Regions from separate parts of the Paenibacillus sp. FSL L8-0340 genome, predicted to be linked through region 4. Evidence: riboswitches for the same ligand, from Rfam matches in the RefSeq annotation. Region 4 holds a riboswitch; each other region holds the start of a gene.
What was found. A riboswitch is a leader RNA that binds a small molecule or an ion and turns the genes downstream of it on or off. The one in region 4 is predicted to bind cobalamin.

Region 1: another riboswitch for cobalamin. It lies ahead of NST07_RS02360 (anaerobic ribonucleoside triphosphate reductase); the one in region 4 lies ahead of metE (5-methyltetrahydropteroyltriglutamate--homocysteine S-methyltransferase).
Region 2: another riboswitch for cobalamin. It lies ahead of NST07_RS04865 (DUF4430 domain-containing protein); the one in region 4 lies ahead of metE (5-methyltetrahydropteroyltriglutamate--homocysteine S-methyltransferase).
Region 3: another riboswitch for cobalamin. It lies ahead of NST07_RS09050 (energy-coupling factor ABC transporter permease); the one in region 4 lies ahead of metE (5-methyltetrahydropteroyltriglutamate--homocysteine S-methyltransferase).

Annotation. Positions count from the first base shown of each region.
Region 1 is NZ_CP151967.1:516,558-520,767, reverse strand. It holds tRNA gene NST07_RS02370 (tRNA-Thr) at 293-364, opposite strand; gene NST07_RS02365 (MTH1187 family thiamine-binding protein) at 446-754, opposite strand; cobalamin riboswitch at 1,170-1,401, shown strand; gene NST07_RS02360 (anaerobic ribonucleoside triphosphate reductase) at 1,737-3,722, shown strand; gene nrdG (anaerobic ribonucleoside-triphosphate reductase activating protein) at 3,719-4,210, shown strand, end outside.
Region 2 is NZ_CP151967.1:1,063,654-1,067,863, forward strand. It holds gene NST07_RS04860 (glycosyltransferase) at 1-1,256, shown strand, start outside; cobalamin riboswitch at 1,713-1,914, shown strand; gene NST07_RS04865 (DUF4430 domain-containing protein) at 2,176-4,210, shown strand, end outside.
Region 3 is NZ_CP151967.1:2,012,402-2,016,611, forward strand. It holds gene NST07_RS09045 (ArsR family transcriptional regulator) at 50-1,027, opposite strand; cobalamin riboswitch at 1,191-1,380, shown strand; gene NST07_RS09050 (energy-coupling factor ABC transporter permease) at 1,641-2,405, shown strand; gene NST07_RS09055 (energy-coupling factor ABC transporter substrate-binding protein) at 2,405-2,701, shown strand; gene cbiQ (cobalt ECF transporter T component CbiQ) at 2,685-3,476, shown strand; gene NST07_RS09065 (ABC transporter ATP-binding protein) at 3,546-4,210, shown strand, end outside.
Region 4 is NZ_CP151967.1:5,230,935-5,235,144, reverse strand. It holds gene NST07_RS23955 (FtsX-like permease family protein) at 1-241, shown strand, start outside; gene NST07_RS23950 (DedA family protein) at 259-891, shown strand; gene NST07_RS23945 (undecaprenyl-diphosphate phosphatase) at 964-1,824, shown strand; cobalamin riboswitch at 2,111-2,320, shown strand; gene metE (5-methyltetrahydropteroyltriglutamate--homocysteine S-methyltransferase) at 2,484-4,210, shown strand, end outside.

The sequences.
Region 1 (4,210 bases), 2.7 Mb from region 4:
TTATGAAATTGACTCAAAACAAAACTTTATATCTTTATATTATGTACGCTCCTTGAATTCATTCTGTTATCGGTGCTGCCACCCGTGCCCAAAATCTTCTTATCCTACACAATATGCAGAGTACGTAGTCTACATTTAAGTAATAAACAATTATCTGCCTGGCAATTGAGGTCAGCGCGACTCAGAAACCCCCCTTTACTCGGGTAAAAATAAGAAGAATGGTAGAAAAATCAAAAAAAAGCGCAGCCCCCCCGAAATTCCAAGAAGCCGCGCCGCGTATGTTTTTTTAGGATGCTGGTGAAGGGAATTGAACCCCCGGCCTACGCATTACGAGTGCGTTGCTCTACCCCTGAGCTACACCAGCTTAAAGCATTTTTTCTGTCAAACAAAAAATATTATACAACTTTCAGCCAAAAACGCAACCTTTTTTCACAACATCCGGGCTTCAATTCTCCTGCAGCTTGCGTTCAACGGATTGCAGCTTACTGCGGCTTGTAGACGGCTTGTCGCGGCGGTCATCAATCTTCAGCGACGTGGATACCCGCTGTGCCCCGGCAGCGAAAGGCGACTCATGCAGCGCTTCTACGGCAGCGAGAATCCGCGGGATCGGTCCTTCGATAATCGTCCCCATAGATGTAAGCTCATAAGTGATCCCTTCCACTCCCCTGAGCACACGCTGCATATCGGCCACATAACAGCTCAGGCTCGTGCTGCCTGTGCCGATTGGAATTACGGTTACTTCGCCAATTGCCATTCTGAATCCCTCCTTAATATGCTGTAAAAAAAACCCTTTATTGGAAATTTCCTCGCGCGACCTTATTACGGACTATAAACCTAAAGTTCCTGATATATGTCTACGGCCTGTTCTTATTGTAGCAACTCCGCCGCACACCCACAAACCGCTAACCCCCACCATTCGTAACCCTTCGTCCCCCATATTTCTTCATTAGGCATTCCAGTGTCACGCTCACAATATTTATGGACTCTTTGTGGCATCTTTTAAGACAATTTATGACTTTATCCAGACACTTTTTGCACCCAACTTGTGGATTACCTGTGGACTAACTGTGGATCATTTGTGAGTAAAACCGCAGAACCCGCTCCCCGCGCGGAGTTTCAAAAAATGGTTTACAAACACAACATATTGGGTTATTTTTATCTAACGACAACAAAATATAGTGGAAACAGGTGTTTCGCTCTTTCAAGCGAGCTGAAGCTTAATAGGGAAACGCGGTGCAAATCCGCTGTGGTCCCGCCACTGTAACCGGATGCCTGCAGGCTTTCTGAAGCCCGTCAAGCAGCGTCTACCGGCAATAGCCACTGAGGGGCCTCAAAGCTCTCGGGAAGGCGCCGGAGGATTCACCGGAAGCCAGGAGACCTGCCTGTTTCGCCGACACCATCATTCATGCCTGCGAGGACCAGGTGAGGTGTCCGCAATGCGGCCTGCACAAGCAGACATAGCCTTCCCGTGTTTTAAGGAGCCAAGGCTGCCGATACCTGAGGGCTATAAACCATTATCGCCCTCAGGTATCGGCTTCTGCGGAATATATAAGAACAGGACAGAGATTACCCCTGTCCCCTGCTTGTATGTTCATCAAGACAACCGGCAAATATCCTTGTAAGGATATTTCGTACGCATTCGGGCATTTTCCGCCTCTTCGGCGGGAGATGCTTTTTTACTGCTATCAGGAAGTATATACTTCGTTCTTACTATACCGAGGGGAGAGAGCTAGACAATGACGCTGCTGGAGAAACGGTACAACGGTGGACAAGCTGCACAGGAAGTTCTTTTGGAGGAAGTTATTCATTTGGGACGGGATATTATCGACAGCCGGGATTTGGATCTGCTGCGCGAGAATGCCAATTTGAACGGAGAAAGCTTCTCCGGCAAAATGAGCAAATTCGGCAGTGAATATTCCAAGTGGTATGCCCGCAACTTCACGATGCCGCCACAGCTCGTGCAGGCCATTCAGGATAATGTCGTGTACGTCCACGATCTGGATCAATACGCCATCGGAACGACCAACTGCATCTTTATCCCGTTTGAGCGCCTTCTCCGCGAAGGCTTCAATACCGGCAACGGCAGTGTCCGTCCTCCGAACTCGATTATGACCGCAATGTCGCTGGTGGCGATTATTTTCCAATCCCAGCAAAATGCCCAATACGGCGGCGTATCCGCCAATAAACTGGATTATGATCTTGCCCCGTACGTGACCAAATCCTTCGCCAAGCTGTTCCGCAAGGGACTGGAGTACTTTGAAGAAGGACAAGCCGGTGATCACCTCGGCGAAATCTCGATGAGCCGCAGCGATCTGGCGGAGCAGTATCCTCGCGCCTTCCGCTTTGCGCAGAAAGAGACCGAAAGCGAAACACTGCAGGCAGCAGAGAGTATGATACATAATCTCAATACGATGTCCAGCCGTTCCGGCGGACAGATTCCTTTTACCAGCATCAACTATGGCACCTGTATCTCCCCCGAAGGCCAGCTTGTGATCAGCTCCCTGCTGACCGCCACCATGAACGGCCTCGGCAGCGGAGAAACACCGGTGTTTCCGATCCAAATCTTCAAATGCAAGCAGGGCGTCAACCAGCAGCAGGGCGATCCGAACTATGAGCTGTTCCTCAAAGCAGCCGAATGTTCCGCACGCAGACTGTATCCGAACTTTGCCAATCTGGATGCTCCGCTCAACATGCAGTACTATGATCCGGCTGACCCGGACACTGAATTTGCTACGATGGGCTGCCGCACCCGGGTACTGGGCGACCGTTTCGGACGTAATCACTGCTCCGGCAAAGGCAATCTGTCCTTCAACACCCTGAATCTGGTCCGTCTGGGCCTCGCTCACGGCACTGTAACAGGCCGCCGTCTTGCTCCCGACGAGGAAGGCTTCTACGACGACCTGAATCATTATATGGATATTGCACTGGAAGGCCTGCTGCACCGTTTCCGGATTCAAGCGGCCCAGAAAGCCAAAGCCTCCGATTTCATGATGCGCGAAGGTGTCTGGGAAGGCGGCGAACAGCTTGCTCCCGAGGACAGCGTAGGCGAGCTGCTGAAGCACGGCAGTCTGTCGCTCGGCTTCATCGGTATGGCGGAGTGCATGAAGGCCATGTACGGCAAACATCATGGCGAGGACATGGAAGTCCATGCCAAAGCGCTCGCCGTTGTCCGCCATATGCGCGAGTACTGCGACCGCAAGAGCGAAGAGCTCAATCTTAACATCACGCTGTTTGCAACACCTGCCGAAGGCTTGTCCGGCAAATTCACCAAGGTGGACCACAAGGTGCTTGGCTCTATTCCCGGCGTAACCGACCGCGAATATTATACGAACTCCTTCCACATTCCAGTGTATTACGAGCTCAGTGCGGCCAAGAAGATTAGCCTTGAGGCCCCTTTCCATGAGTACTGCAACGCCGGAGCCATTTCCTATGTGGAACTGAACGGCAATGCCCGCAGCAACCCGGCGGCTTTTGTCAAAATCATCCGCTACGCGCTGGAGCAGGAAATCAGTTATTTCAGCATTAACCACCCGATTGACCGCTGCTCCGGCTGCGGCTATGAAGGGGTTATCGGCACGAACTGCCCTTCCTGCGGCGCGCATGAGCATGACACCCATATCCGCCGCCTGCGCCGGGTAACCGGATATTTGACCGGCGATTACCAGACCCGCTTCAACGCCGCCAAGCAGGCCGAAGTAAGAGACCGCCTCAAGCATCTATGAATATTTGCGGCTACTACCCGGAATCAATTAATGAGGGAGAGGGCATGCGGGCCGTCCTCTTCCTCAGCGGCTGCCGCCACCGCTGCCCGGGCTGCTTCAATCCGAAAACGTGGAATTTCAATTTTGGTGAAGTGTTCACCCTGGAGCGGCAGCGTGAGATTATTGCCGAAATTGCCGCTAATCCGCTGCTGGACGGCCTGACGCTGGCCGGCGGGGACCCTTTTTTCTCGGCAGAAGAGGCTGCGGGCTTCATTCATGAGCTTCGCGCTGTGCTGCCGGATTTCTCAATTTGGATTTATACCGGTTATACGTATGAAGAGCTGACGGCTTCTCCGGGCTCGCCGGAATGGAATCTGCTGGCCTTGTGCCATGTAGTGATTGACGGACGATTTGTAGAAGAGCTTAAAGATACTACCCTTCCCTACCGGGGAAGCAGCAACCAGCGGATTATCGACATTCCGGCCAGCCTTGCCGGCAAGGAAGTCATC
Region 2 (4,210 bases), 3.3 Mb from region 4:
GGCGGTGGCTGAAGGAATCACGAAGTGTGGAGCCGTTCGAACGCTTGCCGCTCGCTTTCTATCACAATAGTGACCGCGAGAGCGGCCCGCTGGATTATGATGCGCTGCTGGATCTGGTGAAGCGCAAAGCGGACGGCGACAAAGAAACGGTATACCGTTTCCTGGCCTGGTCACAGAACAACCGGCTGTTCACGGTGTCGAAGAAGAAGCTATACCCGGGCTACCGCCGGGCGATTCTAAAGTATTTCCTGAACAGCGACCGCGAAGCCTTCAAGAGCAGGGATTTCCGCAAAAGCTATGTCTCCGCTGCTGGGCCTGCTCTGCAAAATGTATATAACGAAGCCCGCTCCCAGCTGGCTTCGCCGCTGGCGCGGTGGGTTAGCCGCAGCCGATTTCAACTCCTGATCTCCGGCTCCATTCTGGGGATCGTACTGATTGGCGTTATTATCGCCATCAGCCTGCTGCGGCCGGACAGCCCGGACACGGCTCTGCCGGAGGGCAGCGCAGCACCGGACGGCGGCCACCCGCCTGCTGCCGTGTATCTTAGCGGCAGCGGAGAAGGCGCGGGCAGCAGACTGGTATTCACCTTTGCTGACGCTGAAGAATGCACCGCCTTTACTCCGGCGGAGATCAGTGTAGCAGCCTCCGGTGGGGATCCGGAGGTCTACAAGGTCACGGCGACGTCGAGCCGGTGTCTCGCTCCGTCGCCGGATGCGGGGGCCGCCGGCATGAACGGCGGCAGTGGAACGGCAACGCCGGATGCGTCAGCCGGAACGGAAGCCGGCGCGACCGGGAACGCGAACGCCGGAACGGAAGTCGACGCGACAGGGACCGCGAACACCGAAACAGAGGCCGGCGCGACAGGGACCGCGAACGCCGGAACAGAAGCCGGCGCGACCGGGAACGCGAACACCGAAACAGAGGCCGGCGCGACCGGGAACGCGAACGCCGGAACGGAAGCCGGCGCGACAGGGAACGCGAACGCCGGAACAGAAGCCGGCGCGTCCCCGGCTGTGTCATCCGCGCCTTCGCCGGGAGAGACCGGGGGAGCTTCGTACCAAGTCACTGTGGATCTGGAACCGGGGGCTAAGCTGGCCGAGGGCAACATGATCATCGCGGGCGATTATAAGCTGACTCTGCAGTCGGATCCAGCACTTACGGCAACCCCTACACCGAGTGCCCAGCCTACTGCAACTGCGACTGCAACTGCAACGCCTACGGATGATGGCGGAGCAGCAACCGAGGCTCCTGAGTAAAGTGATATAAACAGACAAAAATCCTGAACCGCATGTTTTGCCCGGAGAGAGCAGGGCAGATGCGTGTTCAGGATTTTTCTTCTTTCACAGAGCTCCGGCGTTGGTTATGACGGATCACCCTGTAAAGGGATTCTCTCCCTCTAATGTGGACTGTATATTGAAAATAAGTTGTATAAGACGATATACTACCGCTAAATTATCCGGTTGAGCCTTATGTGGCGTTTTACGAAATAATAGCGGGTGTAAATCCGCCTAATCCTTATTAATGAGGGAGTAGCCAAAACTTAGCGGGCATTTTTTCCGCTACTAATGATGAACTGCGTGCAGACAGGTTGGGATCAACGAAGAGTGTGTTTGATGCTTTCGAAAAGGGCTCAGCCGGCAACGGGCGGCATTGGAACAGCTTTTCTATAGACATACAAGGGAATAGTGGATATGATTATGAATATTAAAATTTGATAGTCTAGTGAAAAGGGTGCAGATTCTATCCAGTAGAATTTGCTTAAAAGGGAAGTCCGGTGCAAGTCCGGCGCGGTCCCGCCACTGTAAATGCGGAGCGACTCTTAAGGGTGCCACTGTCCTGTGAAGCAAGGACGGGAAGGCGGAGGGAAGCTGTGAAGCATAAGCCAGGAGACCTGCCTTTTTCTTGAACGTTTCTATTCTTCGTGGGGTAAGAATGCGGAACATTACAAATGGATGTGGTGGCGGAGCTTGAGCACCCCCGTGCTTCATTTGTATTCTTCCGAGGCCGCCCTTAGCAGGGGCGGTTTTTTTGAGGGATGAGGATGAAGTATAAGCCGGTGCTGTATGTTATCCTTCTCTCTCGCAGAAACGGCCCCGTCCTTTTGAAATGGACAGCATAGCCGTTTCTTCTTGTTGTCCGCTGCTTCACTATTTTATTCACGGAAAGAGGTTAACGATGAAGACTCTTCTCTCTGCCAAGTCCTTTATGCTTGGCCTGGCTTTATTGCTGGTTATTTCGATTCTGGGAACAGCGCTTGTTCCTTCAGGGCAAGTGTTTGCCGGGGCGGTCTCCGCTACCGCGTCCGGAGGAACGGAAAGTGTTACTGCTGCTGTGTATGCAGCAGACGAGTCTGGCGCAGAGCCGGCTGCGGCTGCATTAACAGCGAAGCAGCAGATTACCGTTGCCGGAGCGACCTATGCGGCTGCCGAGTATATGCTCAGCAGCGGCGTGACGTCAGAATGGCAGGCGGTTGGCCTCGCACAGGCGGGCTACAAAGTACCGGAAAGTTATGTCCGGCTGCTGGAGCAAAAGGTGCGGACAGCCAGCGGCAGCTTTGCCGCAGTCACGGATTATGCACGGATTGTGCTCGCGGTACAAGCCGTGGGGGCTGATCCGGCGAATTTTGCCGGAAACGGCTCTGAGCCGGGTTTTAATCTGGTTGAGCGTATCTATAACAGCGACAAAATGAGCGGCCAGACGCTGAACAATCCGGTCTATGCGCTGCTGGCACTGGATTCAGGCAATTATACTATTGGGGCGGATGCCAAATGGAGCAAAGCGGCGCTGCTCAGCGAGATCCTGTCCAAGCAAAATGCAGACGGCGGGTTCGCCTTGACTTCCGGGGCAAGCGAGCCGGATATGACGGCGATGGCTTTAACGGCCCTTGCTGCGCATAAGAGTGATCCGGCGGTTGCAACTGCCGGGCAAAAAGCAGTAGCCTGGCTGTCTGCTGCGCAGGACAGCAACGGTGGCTTTGGAGGCAGCAGCGAAAGCGCGGCACAGGTCATTATCGGCCTTGCCTCCTTCGGGGTAGACCCGGAAGGAGCAGAATTCACCAAGGGTGAAGCAGATCTGATAAGCAGACTGCTCAGCTTCAGTGTAGAGGGCGGCGGGTTTGCCCATAATCAGGGCGGAAATGTAAATGCTTTTGCTACAGAGCAGGGGCTGCAGGCGCTGGTGGCCTACACCCTGTACAGCGGGGGCGGAAACGGCAAGCTGTATGACTTCACTAAGCCTGCGGTTCCGAATCCGTTAGTGTATGTGCCCCTTGTAATTGAAGGGCCGCAGAACACGCTGGGAGAAGGGATGGCATATGCAGGCAATGTCCTCGAGGTGCTGGAGAAAGTGGCCGCCCAGAAGGGCCTTCCGGTTAAGAATGAATCGGGCAGCTATGTAACGGGAATCGGCAGTATCCAAGCCGGAATCTACGGCGGCTGGGATGGCTGGAAATATGCTGTGTCCCGGGACGGGGCATGGATTGATCCCGATGTAGGAATGAAGGATTTTAAACTTAAGGAAGCAGACCGGGTTCTCGTTTATTATGCGGGCAACGATACGCAGCTGGTGAATTCGCTGACGCTGTCCGCGTTGCAGCCGGGTGAGGAGGAGCCTTTCTCAGTCACGGTTACCCAGATAAAATGGGTATGGGACAATGCCACAAATATTTCGAGTCCTGTAACCTCAAGTGCATCTGGTGTGGAAGTGGCAATCGGAGACCGGAAGGCAACAACCGGTGAAGACGGCAAAGCGGTCTTTGCCGAAGGTGTTCCGGCAGGAGACTATACGCTAACCGTAACCGGTTATGTTGCGGACAATGCACCAACTATCGCTAAATATTCGCAAGCTGTAAAGGTAATCTCCAAGAATGTACCAGTTCATCTGTCGGTTGAAGGACCTGAGGGGCCGGTCGCTGAGGGAGCGCTGCAAGCATCCAACGCGCTGGCGGCATTGAAGAAACTTACGGCATCCGGAAATATTCCGCTGGAGATTACGGAGTCCTCCTACGGCAGCTATGTGTCGGGCATTAATGGGATTAAGAACGGAACCCATGACGGCTATTGGAACTTCCTGGTGTCGCGCGGCGGGAAATGGATCTACCCAAGCGAAGGCATGGGTGACTTCAAGCTGCAGGCACAGGACAAGGTGCTTGTCTATTTTGCCGGTGCCAACACGCAGGCAGTAAATTCCGTTACAGTATCTCCACCGCAGC
Region 3 (4,210 bases), 3.2 Mb from region 4:
GAGAAGAGAAGAATATATGTGCGGACTTTACAGTGAAGGCTTCGCTTGATTAGGAAACTGTTCCATTCCCATTGTCAGTCCTTGCTGCTGTATCCGTTTTATCCGCGTCAGCACTATTGAATCCATCGGTATAGAACAGCTCTACGACCAAATCCTCGTTGTAATTGCCGAAGCCTTTGCCGAATAAGGTGAGCCCGCCGATATGTTCGGCATCCTCTTCCACCGAGAGCCTGAAGGTCCACTGCTTGTTGCGGATTGCTACCTGTTCCAGCGTAATGTCGGAGAGTTTTAAGCCGTCCATATAGGTTCCTTTTGGAGTAATGCGCAGCTGCTTGAGCAGGCCGTATTGATTGGTGTACGCGGGCCACCAGGCAGGGGTATATTTCCCCGGGCTGTCTCCGTAATCGCCTGGGCTAGTCCAATACCCTAGCTTCTGGCCATTCAGCGTGAATGCAATATCCGAAGGCCAGTTATTATTGGTTGACGGTGCTTCGGAGGCTATCTCCATCGTAATGATGAGCTCCTCCGGCTGTTGGCTGGATAACAGGAAGTTGGGTATTTTGTATTCGACATACCCTTTGCCAAACCAGAGAATTCCGGCATTCATCCGCTCCATATCCCAGAAATAACGCGGATCGTCGAAGCTGCCGATGATATGCTCGGTAGTGGCCAGCCCGCAGGTGGGCTCTATCTCAAAGTCGGAATAATGTCCGACCGGTATTTCTTTCCTGTGACCCTTGCGCTCTGCTTTGGCCTGGAGTGGGAAGATAATCTCCACCCCTTCAGCGGCAAGAGAACAAATCTTCTGCAGTCCGCTTCGTCCGGGGGCCATATGGGTGCGGATCAGTCCGGCCGTTTCCAGCTTGCGCACATGCATTGTCATAATGGCACTGCTCAGCTTGACCGCTCCCGCCAATTCCTTTACGTTCATGGGCTGAACAGCGAGCAGCTGCAGCATTCGCAGACGTACAGCGCTTGAGAGCGCCTCGTACACCGGCAGGGAATCTTCGGTAAGATCAAGTTTCATTTTCTGGGTACGCCTCCGGATTCAAGTTATATAGTTAATGATTATATTACTTAAATGAATTTCTTACAACCCGTAGGGTCCACCGGATGGTGTGCTGGAGAACTTTGCCGCTCCACTTTTATCACAGACACCCCCCGGCGAAGTCCACTATAATGTACAGGATAAATTAGCGATAAGACAAGGTGCCCTTGTAACTACAAGGGGTAACAGGGAATCGGGTGCAAATCCCGAGCGGTCCCGCCACTGTAAGGAAGAGCTGAACTTCAGCATGTCACTCGGCAAACAGCCGGGGAAGACGAAGGAAGGCGTTATGATCCCGAGCCAGGAGACCTACCTTGTTTGCGCGCACCACGACTCTACGCGGATAGGAGCGGTGTACGAATTGGTTAAAGAGATGAAGGCATGCATTTTTGGAGACGGTGGATGTTGAAGATTTGGTGCAGAGCAAGTGCCAGCTTCAGCTACCCCAAATTACAATTCTGCGAATTCTTCGCTGTTGCAGCGGGACCACCATCTCTTACATATCTGATGACGTACATAGCACTCCCACCCCCCGGGGCGGGAGTTTTTGATTTGATGCGGCACAAAATGACGAATCCATGGAGGGAAAAGCATGAACAAACGCAAGTTTTGGAGTTTTGCTGCACTCATTGCCGGATTTACCGTTTATTTTTTGCTGAATGAGCCGGGCACGGCCAACGCGATGCATATTATGGAGGGTTTTCTGCCGGTAGGCTGGGCCGTATTCTGGTGGGGGGCATTTCTGCCGTTTTTTGCCCTTGGAGTCCTTAAGCTGAAGAAAATGACCAAGGACAACCCGGAGCTGAAGCTGCTGCTTGGGCTGGCGGGTGCATTTACCTTTGTATTGTCAGCACTCAAAATGCCTTCCGTAACCGGAAGCAGCTCCCATCCTACAGGAACGGGACTTGGTACTGTAATGCTGGGGCCGCTGCCGATGAGCGTAATCGGGTCTGTTGTGCTGCTGTTTCAGGCGCTGCTGCTGGCACACGGGGGGATAACGACACTTGGAGCGAATGCATTTTCGATGGCGGTGGCCGGTCCTTTTGCCGGGTATGCGGTCTATAAGCTGCTGATGAAGGTGAATGGACGTGAAAAGCTGGCTGTCTTTATGGCGGCGGCAGTGGCCGATCTCATGACGTATGTGGTGACCTCGGTTCAGCTTGCAGTGGCTTTTCCGGCAGCAGACGGAGGTGTGCTGGCTTCTCTGATTAAGTTCGGCGGTATTTTTGCCGTGACGCAGATTCCGCTCGCCATCAGCGAGGGGCTGCTGACCGTGCTGCTCTGGAACTGGCTGAAATCCTACAGTCCGAATGAGCTGTCGCTGCTGAAACGGCAAACCAAGGGAGGAAGTCTGTGATGAGCAATAAGTGGAAAAATGGGTTGATGCTACTGGCGGTGATTTTGCTGGTGGTGCTGCCTCTGCTGCTGGTGAACGGGGAATTCGGCGGGGCTGACGATGCCGCAGAGGGTGTAATTACAGAGATTGATCCCGGTTATGAGCCCTGGTTCAAACCGCTGACGGAGCTGCCCGGCGAAATGGAAAGCATGCTGTTCGCGCTGCAGGCGGCGATCGGGGCCGGAGTGATTGGCTATTCCATCGGCCTGCTGAAAGGCAGACAGGACCGGCGCAAGCTTAATGATCAGAAGAATTGATGCGTTATCCTATAGCAATGCGCTGAGGCAGCTGCCCGCGATGTGGAAAAGCCTGTTCGCAGCGTTCATGTTCATCCTTTCCTATGCGCTTCATCCGGCCTTGCAGCTTGTGGTTGCCGGCTGGATGAGTGTGTGGTGCGTCCTGTACGCCAAAATCCCGCTGCGTGCCTACGGCCTGCTGTTTGGTACGGCACTTTTGTTCTTTTGTCTGAGCCTGCCGGCCCTGTTGCTTGAAATTGGCCTTCCAACTGCCGGTGAGACGGTAATGTCCTTGCAGCTCCCGGCTTCGACTCTTTCGCTATACATTACGGCGGAGGGGCTGCACCGGGCAGGGTTGCTGCTGGCGCGTGTGTTGGCCTGCCTGACCTGCTGCTTTTTTATCATATTTACAACACCGTTCGGAGAATTGCTGCAGGTACTCCGCAGGCTGCGCATGCCGCAGATCGTACTGGAGCTCATGCTGATTATGTACCGTTTTCTGTTCCTGCTGAGCGATACAGCACATGGAATGATGCTGGCGCGGCGGCTGCGCGGCGGCAGAAGAGGACGGGTGGCCAAACTGCGGGAAGTTGCGGGAATGGCGGGCTCGCTGTTTGCCAATACGATGCACCGCTACTATGGGCTGTCGCAGGGGCTAATAACCCGGGGGTACATGGGTGAGATTATTTTGCCGCCTTACGTGTCACGCCCGGTGCCGCGCAGATTCGCGGTTCAGGCCTGCGTTGGTATTTCCCTGTTGCTGCTCGCTCAGTTATGGATCTTGCGGAGCAGGTGATTACCTGATGCAGGAATCAGCCAACGGCAGGAGTAGAAGTGGAGACTGAACAAGAGTAAGGAGATTGCAATGAATAACGAATATAGCCTGGTCTTTGAGGGGGTCGCCTACAGTTATCCGGACACGGCGGAACCTGCGCTGCGGGAGCTGACTGTCTCCATCCCCAAAGGACGAAAAACAGCAGTGCTCGGCCACAACGGCTCCGGCAAATCAACCTTGTTTCTGCATGCGGTTGGCGTACTGCGTCCGCAGAAAGGCAGGGTGCTGCAGGGCGGCACCCCATTGGCCTATTCCAAAAAAGAGCTGGCCGCCCTGCGCCGCCGCGTGGGCCTCGTCTTTCAGGACCCCGAGCAACAGCTGATTCTTAGTACGCCTATCGAGGATATCTCTTTCGGGCTGCGGGGGACAGGCATGGATGAGGCCGCTATTCAGAAGCGCTGCCTGGAAGTGCTGGAGCAGCTGAATCTGCTGGCTCTGCAAGATAAGCCGGTTCATCAGCTCAGTCTGGGCCAAAAAAAGCGCACGGCGCTCGCAGGGGTTATGGCGATGGAGCCGGAGCTGATTTTGCTGGATGAGCCGACCTCCTATCTGGACCCGCTCTCCGAGAGACAGCTGCTTGCGGGACTTGAAAGCATTTCTGCCAAGGGCACCACGGTGGTCATGGCGACGCATGATATGAATCTAGCCTACCGCTGGGCGGACTGGATCATTGTGCTGGATAAAGGAATCTGCCG
Region 4 (4,210 bases):
CCTGACCGACCAGGAACTGGACCGGACTGTGACCCTGCAATTGTCACTGATGTTCTTTGTTCCGGTGGGGCTGGCCATCCTGCACAGCTTGTTCGCCTTTATTGCGCTGCAGCGGCTGTTCTATCTGTCCATCGCTGCCGAAACGGGAGCGGTGCTTATCGGCTACCTGGCTGCGCAGGGGTTATACTTCTTCCTTATCCGCAGCCGTTATTTGCGCAATCTCAAAAAAAATCTCATCTGAACGCGGAGGAGCACGAAATGAAAACATGGATTACCGATTTTATGGAACAGTTCGGCTATCTGGGCATTTTTCTGATGCTGGCCCTGGAAAATATTTTTCCGCCTATCCCCTCGGAGGTAATCCTTCCGTTCGGCGGTTTCATGACAACCACTTCCGGGATGACCATCCCCGGCGTGCTGATCGCCTCAACGGCCGGCTCGCTGCTGGGAGCACTTGTGCTGTACTGGATCGGCCGGATGCTGGACGTGAACAGACTAGAACGGATTGTGGACCGCTGGGGCGGACTACTCCGGATCAGCGGAAAGGATATCCGCAAAGCGGATGCCTGGTTCGACAAATACGGCTACTGGACGGTATTGTTCTGCCGCATGATTCCGCTGGTACGGAGTCTGATCTCCATTCCTGCAGGAATGTCGGGGATGAAATTCGGGTTATTCATGCTGTTTACGACGATCGGGACGCTGGGCTGGAATGTGCTGCTTATTCTGCTGGGTGCTGCGCTGGGAGAATCCTGGGAGGATATTGGCGTGTACATGGAAGCTTACTCAAGTGTCGTCTACGTATTGATTGCTGTGGGAGTTGTTGTGGGTGGTGTGCTCTATTTCCGCAAACGCCAGTCCGGTAGAAAACCGGTAGATACCACAGATTAATTAAATTCACAGGTTTCGCAGAACTATTTAAAGCCTCTCATAGGGGAGGTCAACAAAAAGGAGGGGATCAATATGGAGCTGTTAACAATTATTAAAGCCATCATTCTGGGCATTGTAGAAGGATTAACTGAATTTGCTCCGGTATCCTCGACCGGTCATATGGTAATCGTGGATGATATGTGGCTGAAATCCCAGGAATTTCTCGGAAAATATGCGGCGAACACGTTCAAAGTAGTCATCCAGCTGGGTTCGATCCTGGCGGTAGTTATCATTTTCCGCAACCGGTTTATCGACCTGCTGGGTCTCAAGCGGTTCAGCCGCAAGGAGCTGACGGCGGTGCCGGAAGGACAACCTCCGGTGGAGACGGAAGGCCGGCTGAAGCTGGCGCAGGTCATTGTGGGACTTATTCCGGCAGGAATTCTCGGATTTCTGTTCGAGGATTACATCGACGAGCATTTATTCTCGACATCGACGGTCCTGATCGGACTAGTCATTGGGGCAATATTCATGATTTTTGCCGACCGGTTCGCCCCCAAAAAAATCAAGACAGAGAGTGTTGACCAAATTACATATAGACAGGCGCTATCGGTAGGTTTGATCCAATGCTTGTCGCTCTGGCCCGGCTTTTCACGCTCCGGATCGACCATCTCAGGTGGAGTGCTGCTGGGTATGAGCCACCGTGCGGCTGCCGATTTCACCTTTATTATGGCAGTGCCGATTATGGCGGGTGCGAGTCTGATTTCACTGGTCAAGAACTGGCAGTATTTCACGATGGATGCCCTGCCGTTTTTTATTGCCGGGTTCATTAGTGCATTCCTGTTCGCGCTGCTCTCTATGAAGTTTTTCCTGAAGCTGATCAACCGGATCAAGCTCATGCCGTTTGCGATTTACCGTCTCGTTCTTGCCGGGGTAGTCTACCTCGTCTGGTTCTAAAAGACAGGCTGAAACAGCCCGTTGATTGCTATCATTTATCGAAAAGAAACCGGGTGTGCCTCCTTGTCAAGGACGGTGCAGCCGGTTCTTTATGCTGTATACCAAACGTTCTGCTGAAGCTGCTTCTTGAAGAGAGGCTGTGAGGGAATGTGTGGCAGAATCGCAGCAAAATGAGCCTGCACGGCGCCAGCTATAGGGAATGTGTATAACGGGAATACCCGTAAATCTGTTGCGGATAAGGTATCGGATTCAGTATGATGGCATCAGATTACGGGATGAATACAATTTGCAAATATCGGAGACAGGCGCCAGCCGGAGCATCAGAAAGGCCCGGAGGCTTAATAGGGAAATTCGGTCAAGCCGATGCGGTCCCGCCACTGTAACGGAAGAGTTCATAGCAGCCCATGTCACTGGCCATCTCTACTTCGCCGGGAAGACTTGCTGATGGATGCCGACGCCGCTAGCCAGGAGACCTGCCTGTCTCAACAGCACTGCAGTACCTACGGAAGATAGGGAGGTGTTAAGACGTTACCCATTGGCAGCCCATGGGCGTCTTTCCCTGCGGCCTGGTTAGGGGAAGACGCTCTTTATTATTGATACCGACTGAAATCATTACCTAAAAGCCTAAGGCAATTATTATAAACAAGGGAGTGACTGTAATGACAAACAACATCAAGACGAGCAGCCTCGGTTATCCGAGAATCGGAAAGAACCGGGAGTGGAAAAAGACGCTGGAGGCTTACTGGAGCGGCAAAATCAGTGAAGAAACCTTGCGCGCGGAAATGGCCGGTATTCAGCTTCAGCACCTCAAGACACAGCAGCAGGCCGGGATCGCACTGATTCCTGTCAATGATTTTACCTTTTATGACCATGTGCTGGATACCGCTGCTATGTTTGGCATTGTTCCTCCGCGTTATGCCTACGACGGCGGAGACATTCCGCTCGATCTGTACTTCGCCATGGCGCGCGGCAATTCGGCTGCCCCTGCCTGCGAGATGACTAAATGGTTCAATACGAATTACCATTATATCGTGCCGGAAATCGGCGGGCAGACTCCCCGCCTGATTGAGAACAAACCGCTCGCTGCCTACCGTTTCGCCAAAGAGCAGGCGGGTATTGAAGGCAAGCCGGTTATAGTCGGACTCTATACCTTCCTGAAGCTCTCCAAGGGATTCGCTGCAGATCAAATTGTAGAGGTTGCTGCCCGTTTCCTGCCGGTGTATGTGCAGCTGCTGCAGGAGCTGCAGCAGGAAGGCGTGGCTTGGGTACAGATCGACGAACCGGCTATCGTAACCGGCTTAACCGCGGAAGAAGTTGAACTGCTGGGAACGATCTACAGAGAGATCGCTGCAGCAGTGCCCGGACTTCATGTCTTGCTGCAGACTTACTTTGAAGCTGCAGAGCCGCTGGAAGCACTGCTGGAGTTGCCTGTGCAGGGCATCGGATTGGACTTCGTCCATGACGGCGGGGTCAATCTGGCGTCGATCCGGCGCCTGGGCTGGCCGGAGGACAAATGGCTGGGAGCGGGCATTATCGACGGGCGCAATATTTGGCGCTCCGATCTGGATGCCAAGCTTGAGCTGGTCCGCGCGCTGAAGTCCCATGTGCCGGACGAACGGCTTATCCTCCAGCCATCCTCCAGTCTGCTGCATGTGCCGGTAACCGTTCAAGGCGAGGATAAGTTAAAGCCTGCGGTACGGCAGGCGCTGGCCTTCGCCGACGAGAAGCTGGCGGAGCTGAGTCTGATTGCAGCAGCGGCGGGAGAGGATGGGCAGGTCTATGCCGCAGCGCTCGCCGAGAGCCGCGAGGCGCTGAATGTGTTCCGCGCCCTGCCGGAACGCGGGCGGCAGGATGTGGCTGAGCAGGTGCGCAGCCTGGATAAGCTGCCGGACAGCCGCAGCTTGCCCTTCGCGGAACGCGTAAAGGTGCAGCAGCAGAAGTGGCAGCTCCCGCTGCTGCCGACAACGACGATCGGCAGCTTCCCGCAGACGCCTGAAGTGCGCCAGGCCCGGCTCAAATGGCGCAAGGGCGTCTGGAACCAGGAGCGCTATGACGGATTTATCCGCCAGCAAATTGCAGATGCGATTACTTTTCAAGAGGAGCTCGGGCTGGATGTGCTCGTGCACGGTGAATTTGAGCGGACGGATATGGTTGAATTCTTCGGCGAGAAGCTGGCAGGGTACCTCTTTACTAAAGGGGGCTGGGTCCAATCCTACGGTTCGCGTTGTGTGAAGCCGCCGGTCATTTATGCCGATGTTGCGTTTACCGGTCCTATGACCGTGAAGGAAAGTCTGTATGCCCAGTCGCTCACCAGTCTTCCGGTAAAAGGGATGCTGACCGGTCCGGTGACTATTCTGAACTGGTCGTTTGTCCGTGATGATCTTAG